3 regions of the Acidovorax sp. GW823-FHT01C06 genome follow, and region 2 is predicted to be linked to each of the others. Evidence: predicted binding sites of a transcription regulator. Region 2 holds the regulator's gene; each other region holds the start of a gene.
What was found. The regulator FNR, encoded in region 2, switches genes on or off when oxygen is low (the NO sensors DNR and NnrR bind a similar motif). The targets are predictions, from matches to a motif close to TTGATNNNNATCAA.
Positions count from the first base shown of each region.

Region 1 (4,066 bases), on a different contig from region 2:
GGCCGACGTGGGCATGGCCATGGGCAACGGCACGGACGTGGCCATGCATGCGGCGGGCATCACGCTGATGCGGGGCGACCCGATGCTGGTGGCCGCGGCGCTCGACATCTCCCACCGCACGGTGATGAAGATCCGCCAGAACCTGTTCTGGGCGTTCGCGTACAACGTGGCCGGGATTCCTCTGGCGGCGATGGGCTACCTGAGCCCCGTGGTGGCTGGGGCGGCCATGGCCTTGAGCTCGGTCAGCGTGATGGCGAATGCCCTCTTACTGAAGCGCTGGCGCATGTGATAAATACGTACAGTGCGGTCATCGATGTCTGGCAAACTGCAACGCTTTGTTGCAGGCCGGCGGCTTCGAATGCAGGCGCGGCCCCTCCATACCCATAAAAGGACGACACATCATGAATCTCTTCTCGTTCATGCGGCAGTTCACCATCCGAATGCGCATGCTGGGGGCCATCGCGGTGGTGCTGGGCCTGCTGGGCCTGCTGGGCGGCGCGGGCATGCTGGGCATGTTCCGCATCCATGACATGAGCCAGAACTTCATGGACAACTCCTTCGCCAAGGTGGGCTACATGGCGGAGCTGCGCGGCGAGATGGGCTCCGTCCGCCAGTACGAGAAGGACATGATCATTGGCTACGAGAAGCCGGAAGCCGTGAAGGCCGCGCACGACAAGTGGCTGGCCAGCCAGGACAAGGCCAAGAAGATCGCCGCGAAGTTCCTGGAGGGCGAGGACGACGCGGACAACGTGGTGGTGCGCAACATCATCGCCAGGCTGGACAGCTACCGCGAGCTGTTTGCCCATGTGGCCCGGCAGCTGGAAGCCAGCGGCTACGACACCGCCACGATTGCCAACCGCATGAGCGGCAAGGCCGTGGCCGAGTTCGACCAGGCCGACAAGCTGGTGGGAGAGCTCGATACCGTGCTGCGGGCCGAAGTGGCCCAGTCGGTCGAACAGCAGGGCCGGGTGTCCAGCGAGACCAAGTGGCTCTTCGTCCTGGCCGTGGTGATCACCGTGGTGGTGGTGGTGCCCACCACGCTGATGAACATGAACTCGATCTGCCACCCGCTTGAAGAGGCGCGCCGCATGGCGCAGGCCATTGCCGGGGGTGACCTGTCCCAGAACATTGCCGCCGAAGGCAAGGACGAAGTGGCCGACCTGCAGCGCGCGCTGCGCGACATGCAGCAGGGCCTGGGCGCGCTCGTGGCGCAGGTGCGGGACGCCAGCGGCAACATCGCCACGGCCAGCCAGGAGATCGCCATGGGCAACCAGGACCTCTCGCAACGCACCGAGCAGACGGCGAGCAATGCCCAGGAAGCGGTGGCTTCGCTCTCGCAGCTCACCTCGACGGTGCAGCAGACCGCGTCGTCGTCGCAGATGGCCAACCAGCTGGCGGCATCGGCCTCCAGCACCGCGACGCGCGGCGGCTCGGTGGTGCAGCAGGCCGTCTCCAGCATGCAGGAGATTTCGGCCTCCAGCCGCAAGATCGGCGACATCATCGGCCTGATCGATTCCATCGCCTTCCAGACCAACATCCTCGCGCTGAACGCCGCCGTGGAAGCCGCGCGCGCCGGTGAGCAGGGGCGGGGCTTTGCCGTGGTGGCCAGCGAGGTGCGCAGCCTGGCCCAGCGCTCGGCGGCGGCGGCCAGCGACATCAAGGGCCTGATCCACAGCAGCGTGACGGCCGTGGACGGGGGCGTGCGCCACGTGGAGGATGCGGGCACGGCCATGAAGGAAATCGTGGCCAGCGTGCAGCGCGTGGGCGACATCATCGGCGAGATCACGGCGGCGGCGTCGGAGCAGTCGGCCGGCATCGGCCAGGTGAACCAGTCGGTGGGTGAGATCGACCGCATGACGCAGCAGAACGCGGCGCTGGTGGAGGAATCCGCGGCGGCGGCCGAGTCCATGCGCGAACAGGCCGCGCGCCTGTCGCAGGTGGTGCAGCAGTTCCGCCTGGCCGACGCCATGCTCCACGCCGCCCACCACGCACCCGTGGAGGCGCCGCAGCACCAGGCGCTTGCCGGGGAGCCTTCCAGGGCACTGCTCGCGCGCTGATGATGGATTGAACCGGTGGCGCCCGCGCGCCATCACACCCGGAATGGGCCCTGCGGGCGGATGCGCATGCAGGGCTTTTTCATGCCCGGCGTGCGGCGGCCGCAGGCGCACCGGCCGCGCGATGCGCACCCGGTCCCCGACGGTTTGTTGACCTGCGTCATGCGCGGGCGGGCGCCTGCATGGCAATCTGGAGGCCTTGTGACCTGGGGAGCACTGCCATGCCGTCGATCAGCCTGCGGACCATCCACGAAGAGCATGCGTCGCTTGCGGCCGTGCTGCATTCCTTGCGCCTGATGCTGGACCAGGGGCCGGGCGACGAGCCCGCCGCGTTCTTCGACGTGATGCGGGCCATGCTGTTCTACATCGACGAATTCCCCGAACGCCAGCACCACCCGAAGGAATCGCAATGGCTGTTCCCGAAGGTGGCCGAGCGTTCGCCGGAGGCGGCCGGCGCCATCGCGCAACTGGAGCGCGAACACGCGGGCGGCGAGGCCGCCGTGCGCGAGCTGCAGCATCTGCTGCTGGGCTGGGAGCTGATGGGCGAGGCGCGCCGCGACACCTTTTCCGAGGCCCTGCGGCGCTATGTCGCTTTCTACCTGGAGCACATGCGCCTGGAGGAAACCGTGGTCTTGCCAGCGGCCCAGGCATGCCTGCAGCCTGGCGACTGGGCCGCGATCGATGCGGCGTTTGCCGGCAATACCAACCCGCTGGCGCCCGGCCAGGCGCGGGACCCCGCCTACGATCGCCTGTTCACGCGCATCGTGATGCGGGCGCCCAGCCCGATCGGGTTGGGCTGACGTCGCGCCCGCCTCAGGCCGACAGGGCGGGGTAGTCGGTGTAGCCCTCCGCGCCGCCGCCGTACAGCGTGGCGCGGTTGACCTCGTTCAGGGGCGCGCCGCGCTCCAGGCGCTGCACGAGGTCGGGGTTGGCGATGAACGGCCGGCCAAAGGCCACGATGTCCGCGCCGTTCGCGAGCGCGGTTTCCGCCAGCGCCTTGTCGTAGGCGTTGTTCACCATCCACGCGCCCTGGCCGCCGGCCGCGCGGTAGGCCGCCTTCAGGGCCGCGTAGTCGAAGGGGCGGTCGGGCAGTTCGCGCGGGCCGCCGGTCGCACCCTCGATCACGTGGATGTAGGAAAGGCCCAGCGGGCCGAGCTGGCGCACCACGTAGTCAAACAGGGGCTGCGGGTCCGCGTCCACCACGTCGTTGGCGGGCGTCACGGGCGACAGGCGGATGCCCGTGCGGCCGGCACCGATTTCCTGCGTGATGGCGGTGACCACTTCGACCAGCAGCCGGGCGCGGTTCTCGATGCTGCCGCCATAGGCGTCGGTGCGGTGGTTGGCGCTGGTCTTGAGGAACTGATCGATCAGGTAGCCGTTGGCGGCGTGCACCTCGACGCCGTCGAAGCCGGCTTCGATGGCAGCGCGGGCGGCACGGCGGTAGTCGGCCACGATGCCGGGGATCTCGGCGATCTCGAGCGCGCGGGGCTCCGAGGTCTGGGTGAACGTGGGCACGCCGTCCTTGATGAGCACGGTCTTGGTCTTGGCCTGGATCGCCGACGGGGCCACGGGCGCGGCATGGCCCGGCTGCAGGTCGGTGTGCGAGACACGGCCCACATGCCACAGCTGCACCACGATCTTGCCGCCCGCCGCGTGCACGGACGAAGTGACCTTCTTCCAGCCGGCGATCTGCTCGGGCGCATACAGGCCGGGCACGTCGGCGTAGCCCTGTCCCTGGTGGCTGATGGCGGTGGCCTCGGAAATCAGCAGGCCGGCGCTGGCGCGCTGCGTGTAGTAGGTGGCCACGAGGTCGGTGGGCACGGCGTTGGGCGAGCGGTTGCGCGTGAGCGGTGCCATGGCGATGCGGTTGGCCAGCTGCAGGTCACCGGCTTGGACGGGGTCGGACAGAAAAGGCATGCGGGGCTTTCAAAAACGGGTTGCACACAATCGATCAACCCCGGAAGGTTAATGCTGCAGCGCAAAACGTGCAGCGCACATGCGTCAACAAGGGC
Region 1 is NZ_JBXAKN010000009.1:157,028-161,093, forward strand. It holds gene AC1RCS_RS18460 (heavy metal translocating P-type ATPase) at 1-289, shown strand, start outside; gene AC1RCS_RS18465 (methyl-accepting chemotaxis protein) at 402-2,057, shown strand; gene AC1RCS_RS18470 (hemerythrin domain-containing protein) at 2,276-2,854, shown strand; gene AC1RCS_RS18475 (alkene reductase) at 2,868-3,971, opposite strand.
Region 1: AC1RCS_RS18470 (hemerythrin domain-containing protein) is a predicted target of FNR. The motif match lies at 2,205-2,218, and genes of this name have one in related genera.

Region 2 (4,066 bases):
TGGATCGAGCACAAGATCGAAGGCGATCGCAGTGCCCGGTTGCGGCTGGACAACGGGCCCTGGAGCTTCGAGAAGATCCGCAAGAAGTTTCTCAAACAGGTGGTATGGATCACCGTGGCGCTGTGGACGGGGTTCACGTTCGTGGGCTATTTCGTGCCCATTCGTGAGCTCGGCGCGGAACTGCTGGCGCTGCAGGGCAACTGGCAGATATTCTGGGTGCTGTTCTACGGCTTTGCCACGTATGGCAATGCGGGCTACATGCGCGAGCAGGTGTGCAAGTACATGTGCCCCTACGCGCGCTTTCAGAGCGCGATGTTCGACCGGGACACCCTGATCGTGAGCTATGACGTGGAACGCGGCGAGCCGCGCGGCCCGCGCAACAAGACGATCGACCACAAGGCCAAGGGCCTGGGTGACTGCATTGACTGCACCCTGTGCGTGCAGGTGTGTCCCGTGGGCATCGATATCCGCAAGGGCCTGCAGTACGAGTGCATTGGCTGCGGACTGTGCGTGGATGCGTGCAACACGGTGATGGACAAGATGCACTACCCCCGGGGGCTGATCCGCTTTTCCACGCAGAACGGCGTGGCGCAGCGCTGGAGCCAGTCGCAGATCCTGCGGCGCGTCCTGCGGCCTCGCGTGCTGATCTACACCGCCGTGCTGGTGGCACTGTGCGTGGGCATGATGGCCAGCCTGGTCACCCGCACGCCGCTCAAGGTGGATGTGGTGCGCGACCGCGCGGCCCTGTCGCGCATCGTGGCGGGCGGCAAGCTGGAGAATATCTACCGCCTGCAGATCATGAACGCCACCGAAGGCCCCCAGCGCTACCGCATCGGCGCCCGCGGCCTGGACGGGCTGGAGGTGGCCTCTGAAGCCGAGGTGGACATTGGCCCCGCGGAGTCCCGGTGGGTGGCCGTGCGCCTGCAGATACCGTATGGCTCCGCGCCCCCGGGCTCCCATGCCGTGCAGTTCGATGTGCAGGCGGTGGGCGCTGCGGCCCATGTGACCGAGAAGTCCGTATTCCTGGTGCCCCGATGAGGCGACGTGCACCCCGGTGCACGGCCCCGGGGACGTTGTATGACCGAGAAGATTTTTGAGGAGCAAGCACCCATGCCATCCAATCCAGCCATCGGCTCCGCCCCCGCCACCGCTGCGCCCTGGTGGAAATTCGGCCACGTCTGGCTGATCATCGCCGGCCCTGCCATCGTCATCGTGGCGGGCTTTGTCACGCTGTGGCTGGCGATTTCGCGGCCAGACCCCGTGGTCGCCGAGGACTACTACCGCCAGGGCATCGAAATCAACAAGACGCTGGAGGCTCCGGAGAAGAGCCTGGCCCCGGCTATGAAGGGCCGCAACCACGCGGCGACACCGGTTCAGGACCAGCCACGCTGAAACCCCTGGCCGAGCAGCGGGTCTGCGCGGCCTTACCAGGAGACAACCCCGATGTGGACGCAACGCCTGATGTGGATTGCATGGCCCGCCTTTCTGATGGCGGGCGCGATGGAGATGCTGGTTTTTGCGATGGTGGACCCGCAGGACCTGCATTGGTTCGGGCAGCCGCTGGCCCTGTCGCGCCAGGGCGTCTACACGCTCGCGTTCTTTGCGTTCTGGGCCATCACCATGGCCTCCAGCGCGTTGACCACGCTGCTGGCAATGTCGCCCTTTGAACTCAACCGCTGCCCCGTGCCCGAAGGCGAGCGCCCTGATGATTGCCGAAAGACATCATCCTGCCCTTGAACAGCGCACCGGCCGGGCTCCGGTGGCAAGGCGTTGCCGGGACGGGCGGACCTGGCTCGCCTTGCTCAGTGGCAGGCGGACTGGTTGTTCACGATGCGCTTGAGCGCGTCGGTCTCGAGGATGCGGACATGGCGCTGCTTGACTTCGACAATGCCTTCTTCCACAAACTTGGAGAAGGTGCGGCTCACGGTCTCGAGCTTGAGGCCCAGGTAGCTGCCGATCTCCTCGCGCGTCATGCGCAGCACCAGCTCGGACTGCGAGAATCCGCGGGCGTGCAGGCGCTGCACCAGATTGAGCAGGAACGCTGCCAGGCGCTCCTCGGCACGCATGCTGCCCAGCAGCAGCATCACGCCGTGTTCGCGCACGATCTCGCGGCTCATGATCTTGTGCACGTGGTGCTGCAGCGCGGTGACCTCGCGGGACAGTTCCTCGATGCGGTCAAACGGCATGACGCAGACCTCGGCGTCTTCCAGGGCCACCGCATCGCAGGTGTGGTGGTCATTCACGATGCCGTCCAGGCCGATGATCTCGCCCGCCATCTGGAACCCCGTGACTTGGTCGCGTCCGTCCTCGGTGGCCACGCAGGTCTTGAAAAAGCCGGTGCGGATGGCATAAAGCGAGGTGAACGACTCACCATTGCGAAACAGCGTGCCGCCGCGCTTCACCTTGCGGCGAACTGCAACGACCTCGTCGATGCGGTGCAGTTGCTCTTCGCTCAGGCCCACCGGCATGCACAGCTCGCGCAGGTTGCAATTGGAACAGGCGACTTTGATGGTGAGCGGGTTCATAGGCACAGGGCGGAGTTAGGTTTCGAGCATACCGCCCGATGGCCGAAGAGGGAGTCTCTTGGAGGGCGGGCAGGCGACTGACATGCATCAAATTGTCGCTGTTCCGGCCACTCCATCACTTGATTCATGTCAAGGACATGGGGAGCAGCTTACGGCACAGTCAAGGTGTACGCAAGGATTCGCCCCATGACCGCTGTTTCGCCTGACCTGCTGCGCCGTTTTGACGTACCAGGCCCCCGCTATACCTCCTATCCGACGGCCGACCGGTTTGTGGAAGCCTTCGGCCAGGAGGACTACGCCCTCGCCCTCGAGCAGCGCCGCATGGGCACCCTGACCAAGGCGCTGCCCTTGTCCCTGTATGTGCACATCCCCTTTTGCGAGTCGCTGTGCTACTACTGCGCCTGCAACAAGATCATCACCAAGCACCACGACCGGGCTGAAGTCTATCTGCGCTATCTCAGCCGCGAGATCGATCTGCACACGGCGCACTGCGGCACGGGCCAGGTGGTGAGCCAGCTGCACCTGGGCGGCGGCACTCCCACCTTCCTGTCGGACGATGGCTTGCGGGAACTCATGGCGATGCTCCAGCGCAGCTTCACCCTGGCGCCGGGCGGGGAGTACTCGATCGAGGTGGACCCCCGTACCGTCAATGCCGACCGGCTTGCCGTGCTCGCGGAGCTTGGATTCAACCGGCTGAGTTTTGGCGTGCAGGATTTTGACCCCGAGGTCCAGAAGGCGGTGCACCGCATCCAGCCCGCCGAACAGGTGTTTTCGCTGGTGGAATCCGCGCGCTCGCTCGGCTTCGAATCGATCAATGTGGACCTGATCTACGGGTTGCCGCGCCAGACGCCGGAGTCGTTCGACCGTACGCTGGCGCAGGTGGTTCAGTTGCGGCCTGATCGCATTGCGCTGTATGCCTATGCCCACCTGCCGGAGCGGTTCAAGCCCCAGCGCCGCATCCTCTCCGCCGAACTGCCCGCAGCCTCCGGCAAGGTGTCGATGCTCTCCCGTTCGCTCGACGCGTTCATGGGCGCCGGCTATGTGTATGTGGGGATGGACCACTTCGCGCTGCCGGAGGACTCGCTGGCCGTCGCCAAGCGGCAGGGCCGCCTGCACCGTAACTTCCAGGGCTACAGCACCCAGCCCGACTGCGACCTGATCGGCCTGGGCGTGTCGGCCATTGGCAGGGTCGGCGCCACCTACAGCCAGAACGCCAAGACCCTGGATGAGTACTACGACCTGCTGAACCAGGGGCGTCTGCCCGTGGTGCGTGGCTTGGCCCTGACGCGGGACGACCTCGTGCGCCGCGCCGTCATCATGTCCTTGATGTGCCAGGGAGAACTGCTGTTCGAGCCCATGGAACAGGCCTGGCTTCTCGATTTTCGGCACTATTTCTCCGCCGAACTGGCGCAACTCGACACCATGGCCGAGCAGGGGCTGGTCAAGGTGAGGCCCGACGGTGTCGAGGTCACGGCCATGGGCTGGTTCTTCGTGCGCGGCATCGCCATGGTTTTCGACCGATATCTGCAGGCAGACCGCAA
Region 2 is NZ_JBXAKN010000013.1:56,223-60,288, reverse strand. It holds gene ccoG (cytochrome c oxidase accessory protein CcoG) at 1-1,038, shown strand, start outside; gene AC1RCS_RS22175 (FixH family protein) at 1,111-1,392, shown strand; gene AC1RCS_RS22170 (hypothetical protein) at 1,444-1,737, shown strand; gene fnr (fumarate/nitrate reduction transcriptional regulator Fnr) at 1,803-2,525, opposite strand; gene hemN (oxygen-independent coproporphyrinogen III oxidase) at 2,712-4,066, shown strand, end outside.

Region 3 (4,066 bases), on a different contig from region 2:
AATCTGCCGGGCCGACAGTTTTTCTTACATGCGCCAGCACATTCCCAGCACCCGCGCCCTGCTCGTTTTCGATGCCGTGGCGCGCCACCACGGCGTGAGCAAGGCCGCCGAAGAGCTGTGCCTCACGCACAGCGCCGTGAGCCAGCAGCTGCGCCTGCTCGAAGGCCAGCTGGGCCTGCAGCTCGTGCAGCGCGGCGCGCGCGGCTCCACGCTCACCGAGGCGGGCCGCCGCTACCACGCGCAGGTGGTGGGCGACCTGCTGCGCCTGCAGAACCACACGCTCGAAGCCATGGCCCAGCGGCCCGACGGCGCGCGGCTGCTGGTGGGCTGCGTGCCCGTGTTCGCCGAGCGCTGGCTGCTGCCGCGCCTGCCCGCCTTCCTGGCCACGCACAGGGGCTGCAGCCTGCACCTGCAGGTGTACCCCACGCACACCTACATGCAGGAGATCCCTTTCGACGTGGCCGTGCAGTACAACGACGCCGCCTGGCCCGGGGTGCAGCCCGTGCCGCTGATGAGCGAGGTGTGCGTGGCCGTGTGCGCTCCCGGCTCGCGCCACCGGCGTGCGATGGAGCGCGGCGACTTCCGCGCGGTGCCGCTGCTGCAGCTGAGCTCGCGGCTGGGCGCGTGGGATGCGTGGTTCACCCGCGCGGGCATCACGCGCGTGCCGGCGCACAGCCTGGGCGGCCACCGGTTCGACCTGTTTTCCATGCTGGTCGAGGCGGTGCGCGCGGACCTGGGCATCGGCCTGGTGCCGCACTACTTCGTGGAGCGCGAGCTGCTGTCCGGCGAACTGGCGCTGGCGCATCCCCACCATGACAGCGGCCTGCGTGGCTACAGTCTCTTCGTGGCGCAGGGGCGGCAGGAAGACCCCGCCGTGGCCACGTTTGCCCGGTGGCTCGCCCACGCGGTCGCGGTGCCGGGCGGTGCCGGCACCGGAGCCACGCGGGCCTAGACGGCGCGCCGCCGCCGGGCCGCGAGCCAGGCGAGCGCCAGGCCCGTGACCACGATGGGCACCAGGGACCCGGCATTGAGCAGCGTCCAGCCCTGCGTGGTGACCAGCACGCCGGACGAGAACGAGCTGAGCGCCAGCGTGGCGAACACGCAGAAGTTGATGGCGGCCTGGGCGCGGTCCTTTTCCTCGGGGCGGTAGGCGGTCATGGACAGCGTGGTGGCCCCCGTGAACAGGAAGTTCCAGCCCACGCCGAGCATGAACAGCGCGATGCCGAAGTGGTGCAGCTCCACGCCCATGAGCGCCACGGCCACGCAGGCCAGGTTCAGCAGCACGCCGGCGCCCATGATGGACAGCACGCCAAAGCGCTTGATGAGGTGGCCGGTGACGAAGCCGGGCGCGAACATGCCGATCACGTGCCACTCCAGCACCAGCGCGGCTGCATCGAAGTTGAAGCCGCACACCTGCATCGCCAGCGGCGTGGCGGCCATCAGCAGGTTCATCACGCCATAGCCCAGCGCCGCGCCCAGGATGGCCACCACGAACGCGGGCTGGCGCATCAGCTCGGACAGGGGGCGGCCCGCGACGGGCTGCCCCGCGGCGTCGCGCCGCGCGGGCTGCGCCTCGAAGCGGATCGCCGCCATGCACAGCATGGACAGCAGGGCCACGCCCATGAGCACCACGTAGGCGCCCGCGAAAGGCACCGGAAACAGCGTGCGCGTGGCGCTGGCCAGGTTCGGCCCGGCCACGGCGCCCAGCAGGCCGCCCGCCAGCACCAGCGACACGGCCTTTTCGCGGTAGGCCGCGGGGGCCAGCTCGGCGGCGGCAAAGCGGTAGAGCTGGCCATTGGCGCTGTAGTAGCCCGCCACCACGGTGGCGGCGCACAGCAGCCAGAAACTGGCGCTGAAGGCCGCCCACGCGCACAGGCCGCACGACGCGACCGCCACGGCCAGCCCGATCTGGAACGACACCTTGCGGCCCCACCGGGCCTGGCTGCGGGCCACGAGCGCGGTGGACAGGGCCCCGCCCACCACATAGCCCATCACGGGCAGCGTGGCCATCCAGCCAAAGGGGGCGAGCTGCAGGCCCACCAGGCCGTTGATGGCGATGAAGACCACGTTGTTGGTCAGGAAAAGGCCCTGGCACAGGGCCAGCAGCCACAGGTTCTTGTTCACGGCGAAGGGTGTTGTTGGAATGGGGAAGGAAAGGGTCGAGGCGGGCATGGGCGGCCGGGCCGCGTCAAAGTCCGACTGCATTGCTCTGGCATTGTGCACTCCGGTTGATGAAGATCAGCCGGCGCGCGCAGCGGCCTCGGTATGGTGCCACCCAGTGCTTGGGCTCCCACCGGGGGCCTGCGTTTGAACCAGAGCCATGGAACCCCACAACCCTGCAGAGGCCGCGCCCGCCCTCGAACTCGTCTGCCCCGCCGGCAGCCTGCCCGCGCTCAAGGCGGCGGTGGACCATGGTGCCAGCTGCGTCTACCTGGGCCTGCGCGACGCGACCAACGCGCGCAACTTCGCGGGCCTGAACTTTGACGAGGCGGCCATCGCCAGCGGCATCGCCCATGCGCATGCGCGTGGCTGCAAGGTCTTCATGGCGCTCAACACCTACCCGCAGGCCGCCAACCCGGGGCCGTGGCGCAGCGCCCTGGACAAGGCGGTGGACCTGGGCGTGGACGCGGTCATCCTGGCCGACCCGGGCCTCATGCAATACGCGGTGCAGCGCCACCCCCGGCTGCGGCTGCACCTGTCGGTGCAGGGCTCGGCCACCAACTACGAGGCCATCAACTTCTACCGCGAGCAGTTCGGCATCGTGCGCGCCGTGCTGCCGCGCGTCCTGTCGATGGAGCAGGTGCGCCAGGTCATCGACCGCACGCCCGTGGAGATCGAGGTGTTCGGCTTTGGCAGCCTGTGCGTGATGGTCGAGGGGCGCTGCGCGCTGTCGTCGTATGCGACGGGCGAATCGCCCAACACGCACGGCGTGTGCTCGCCCCCGAAGGCCGTGCGCTGGGTGGAAACGCCGCAGGGCCGCGAGTCGCGCCTGAACGGCGTGCTGATCGACCGCTATGCGCCCGGCGAGAGCGCCGGCTACCCCACGCTGTGCAAGGGCCGCTTCGACGTGGGCGGCGACGAGAACTACTACGCCATCGAGGAGCCCACCAGCCTCAACACCCTGGAGCTGTTGCCCCAGCTCGTGAAGATGGGCGTGCGCGCCATCAAGATCGAAGGGCGCCAGCGCAGCCCGGCCTACGTGGCCCAGGTCACGCAGGTCTGGCGCGAGGCCATCGACCAGTGCCTGGCCCACCCCCACCGCTACGCGCCCAAGACGCGCTGGATGGCCAGCCTGGACCAGGTGGCCGAAGGGCAGCAGCACACGCTGGGCGCCTACCACCGCCCCTGGAAATGAAGAACAACCCCCTGATGCGCTTCGCGCCTTCCCCCTTCTCTCGCCTCGCTTGCGCGATGCGGGAAGGGGGACACCGCCAGCGCGGCGGGGCGGCCCTTGCGCGGCGGTCGCTGGCTTGGGCCGCGCCAGATTCGAACTCCATGCGCCGCTCCCAGCATCTGGATCCCACGATCAAACCCCTGAAGCCCGCCCCATGAAACTCTCTCTCGGCCCCCTGCTGTACTACTGGCCGCGCGACACCGTGTTCGCGTTTTACGAAGCCATGGCCGCCACGCCCGTCGACGTGGTGTACCTGGGCGAGACAGTGTGCTCGCGCCGCCATGAGCTGCGCCTGGCCGACTGGCTGGCGCTGGCGCGCATGCTGCGGGACGCGGGCAAGGAGGCCGTGCTGTCCACCCAGGTGCTCATCGAATCCAGTGCGGACGTGGGCCTGCTGCACAAGATCACGGCCAACGGCGAGTTCACCGTGGAGGCCAACGACATGGGCGCCGTGCACTGCCTCTCGCGGCCACCCACCGGGCCGCGGGCCTTCGTGGCCGGGCCGCACCTGAACCTGTACAACGCGCACTCGCTGCAGTGGATGGCGCAGTTCGGCGCCACCCGCTGGGTGATGCCGGTGGAGATGTCGCGGGACGCGCTGTCGGCCGTGCTGGCGCAGCGCCCGCAGGGCCTGGAGACCGAGGTCTTCGCCTACGGGCGCATGCCGCTGGC
Region 3 is NZ_JBXAKN010000009.1:33,084-37,149, reverse strand. It holds gene AC1RCS_RS17935 (LysR family transcriptional regulator) at 29-952, shown strand; gene AC1RCS_RS17930 (MFS transporter) at 949-2,124, opposite strand; gene ubiU (ubiquinone anaerobic biosynthesis protein UbiU) at 2,321-3,355, shown strand; gene AC1RCS_RS17920 (U32 family peptidase) at 3,549-4,066, shown strand, end outside.
Region 3: ubiU (ubiquinone anaerobic biosynthesis protein UbiU) is a predicted target of FNR. The motif match lies at 2,229-2,242, and genes of this name have one in related genera.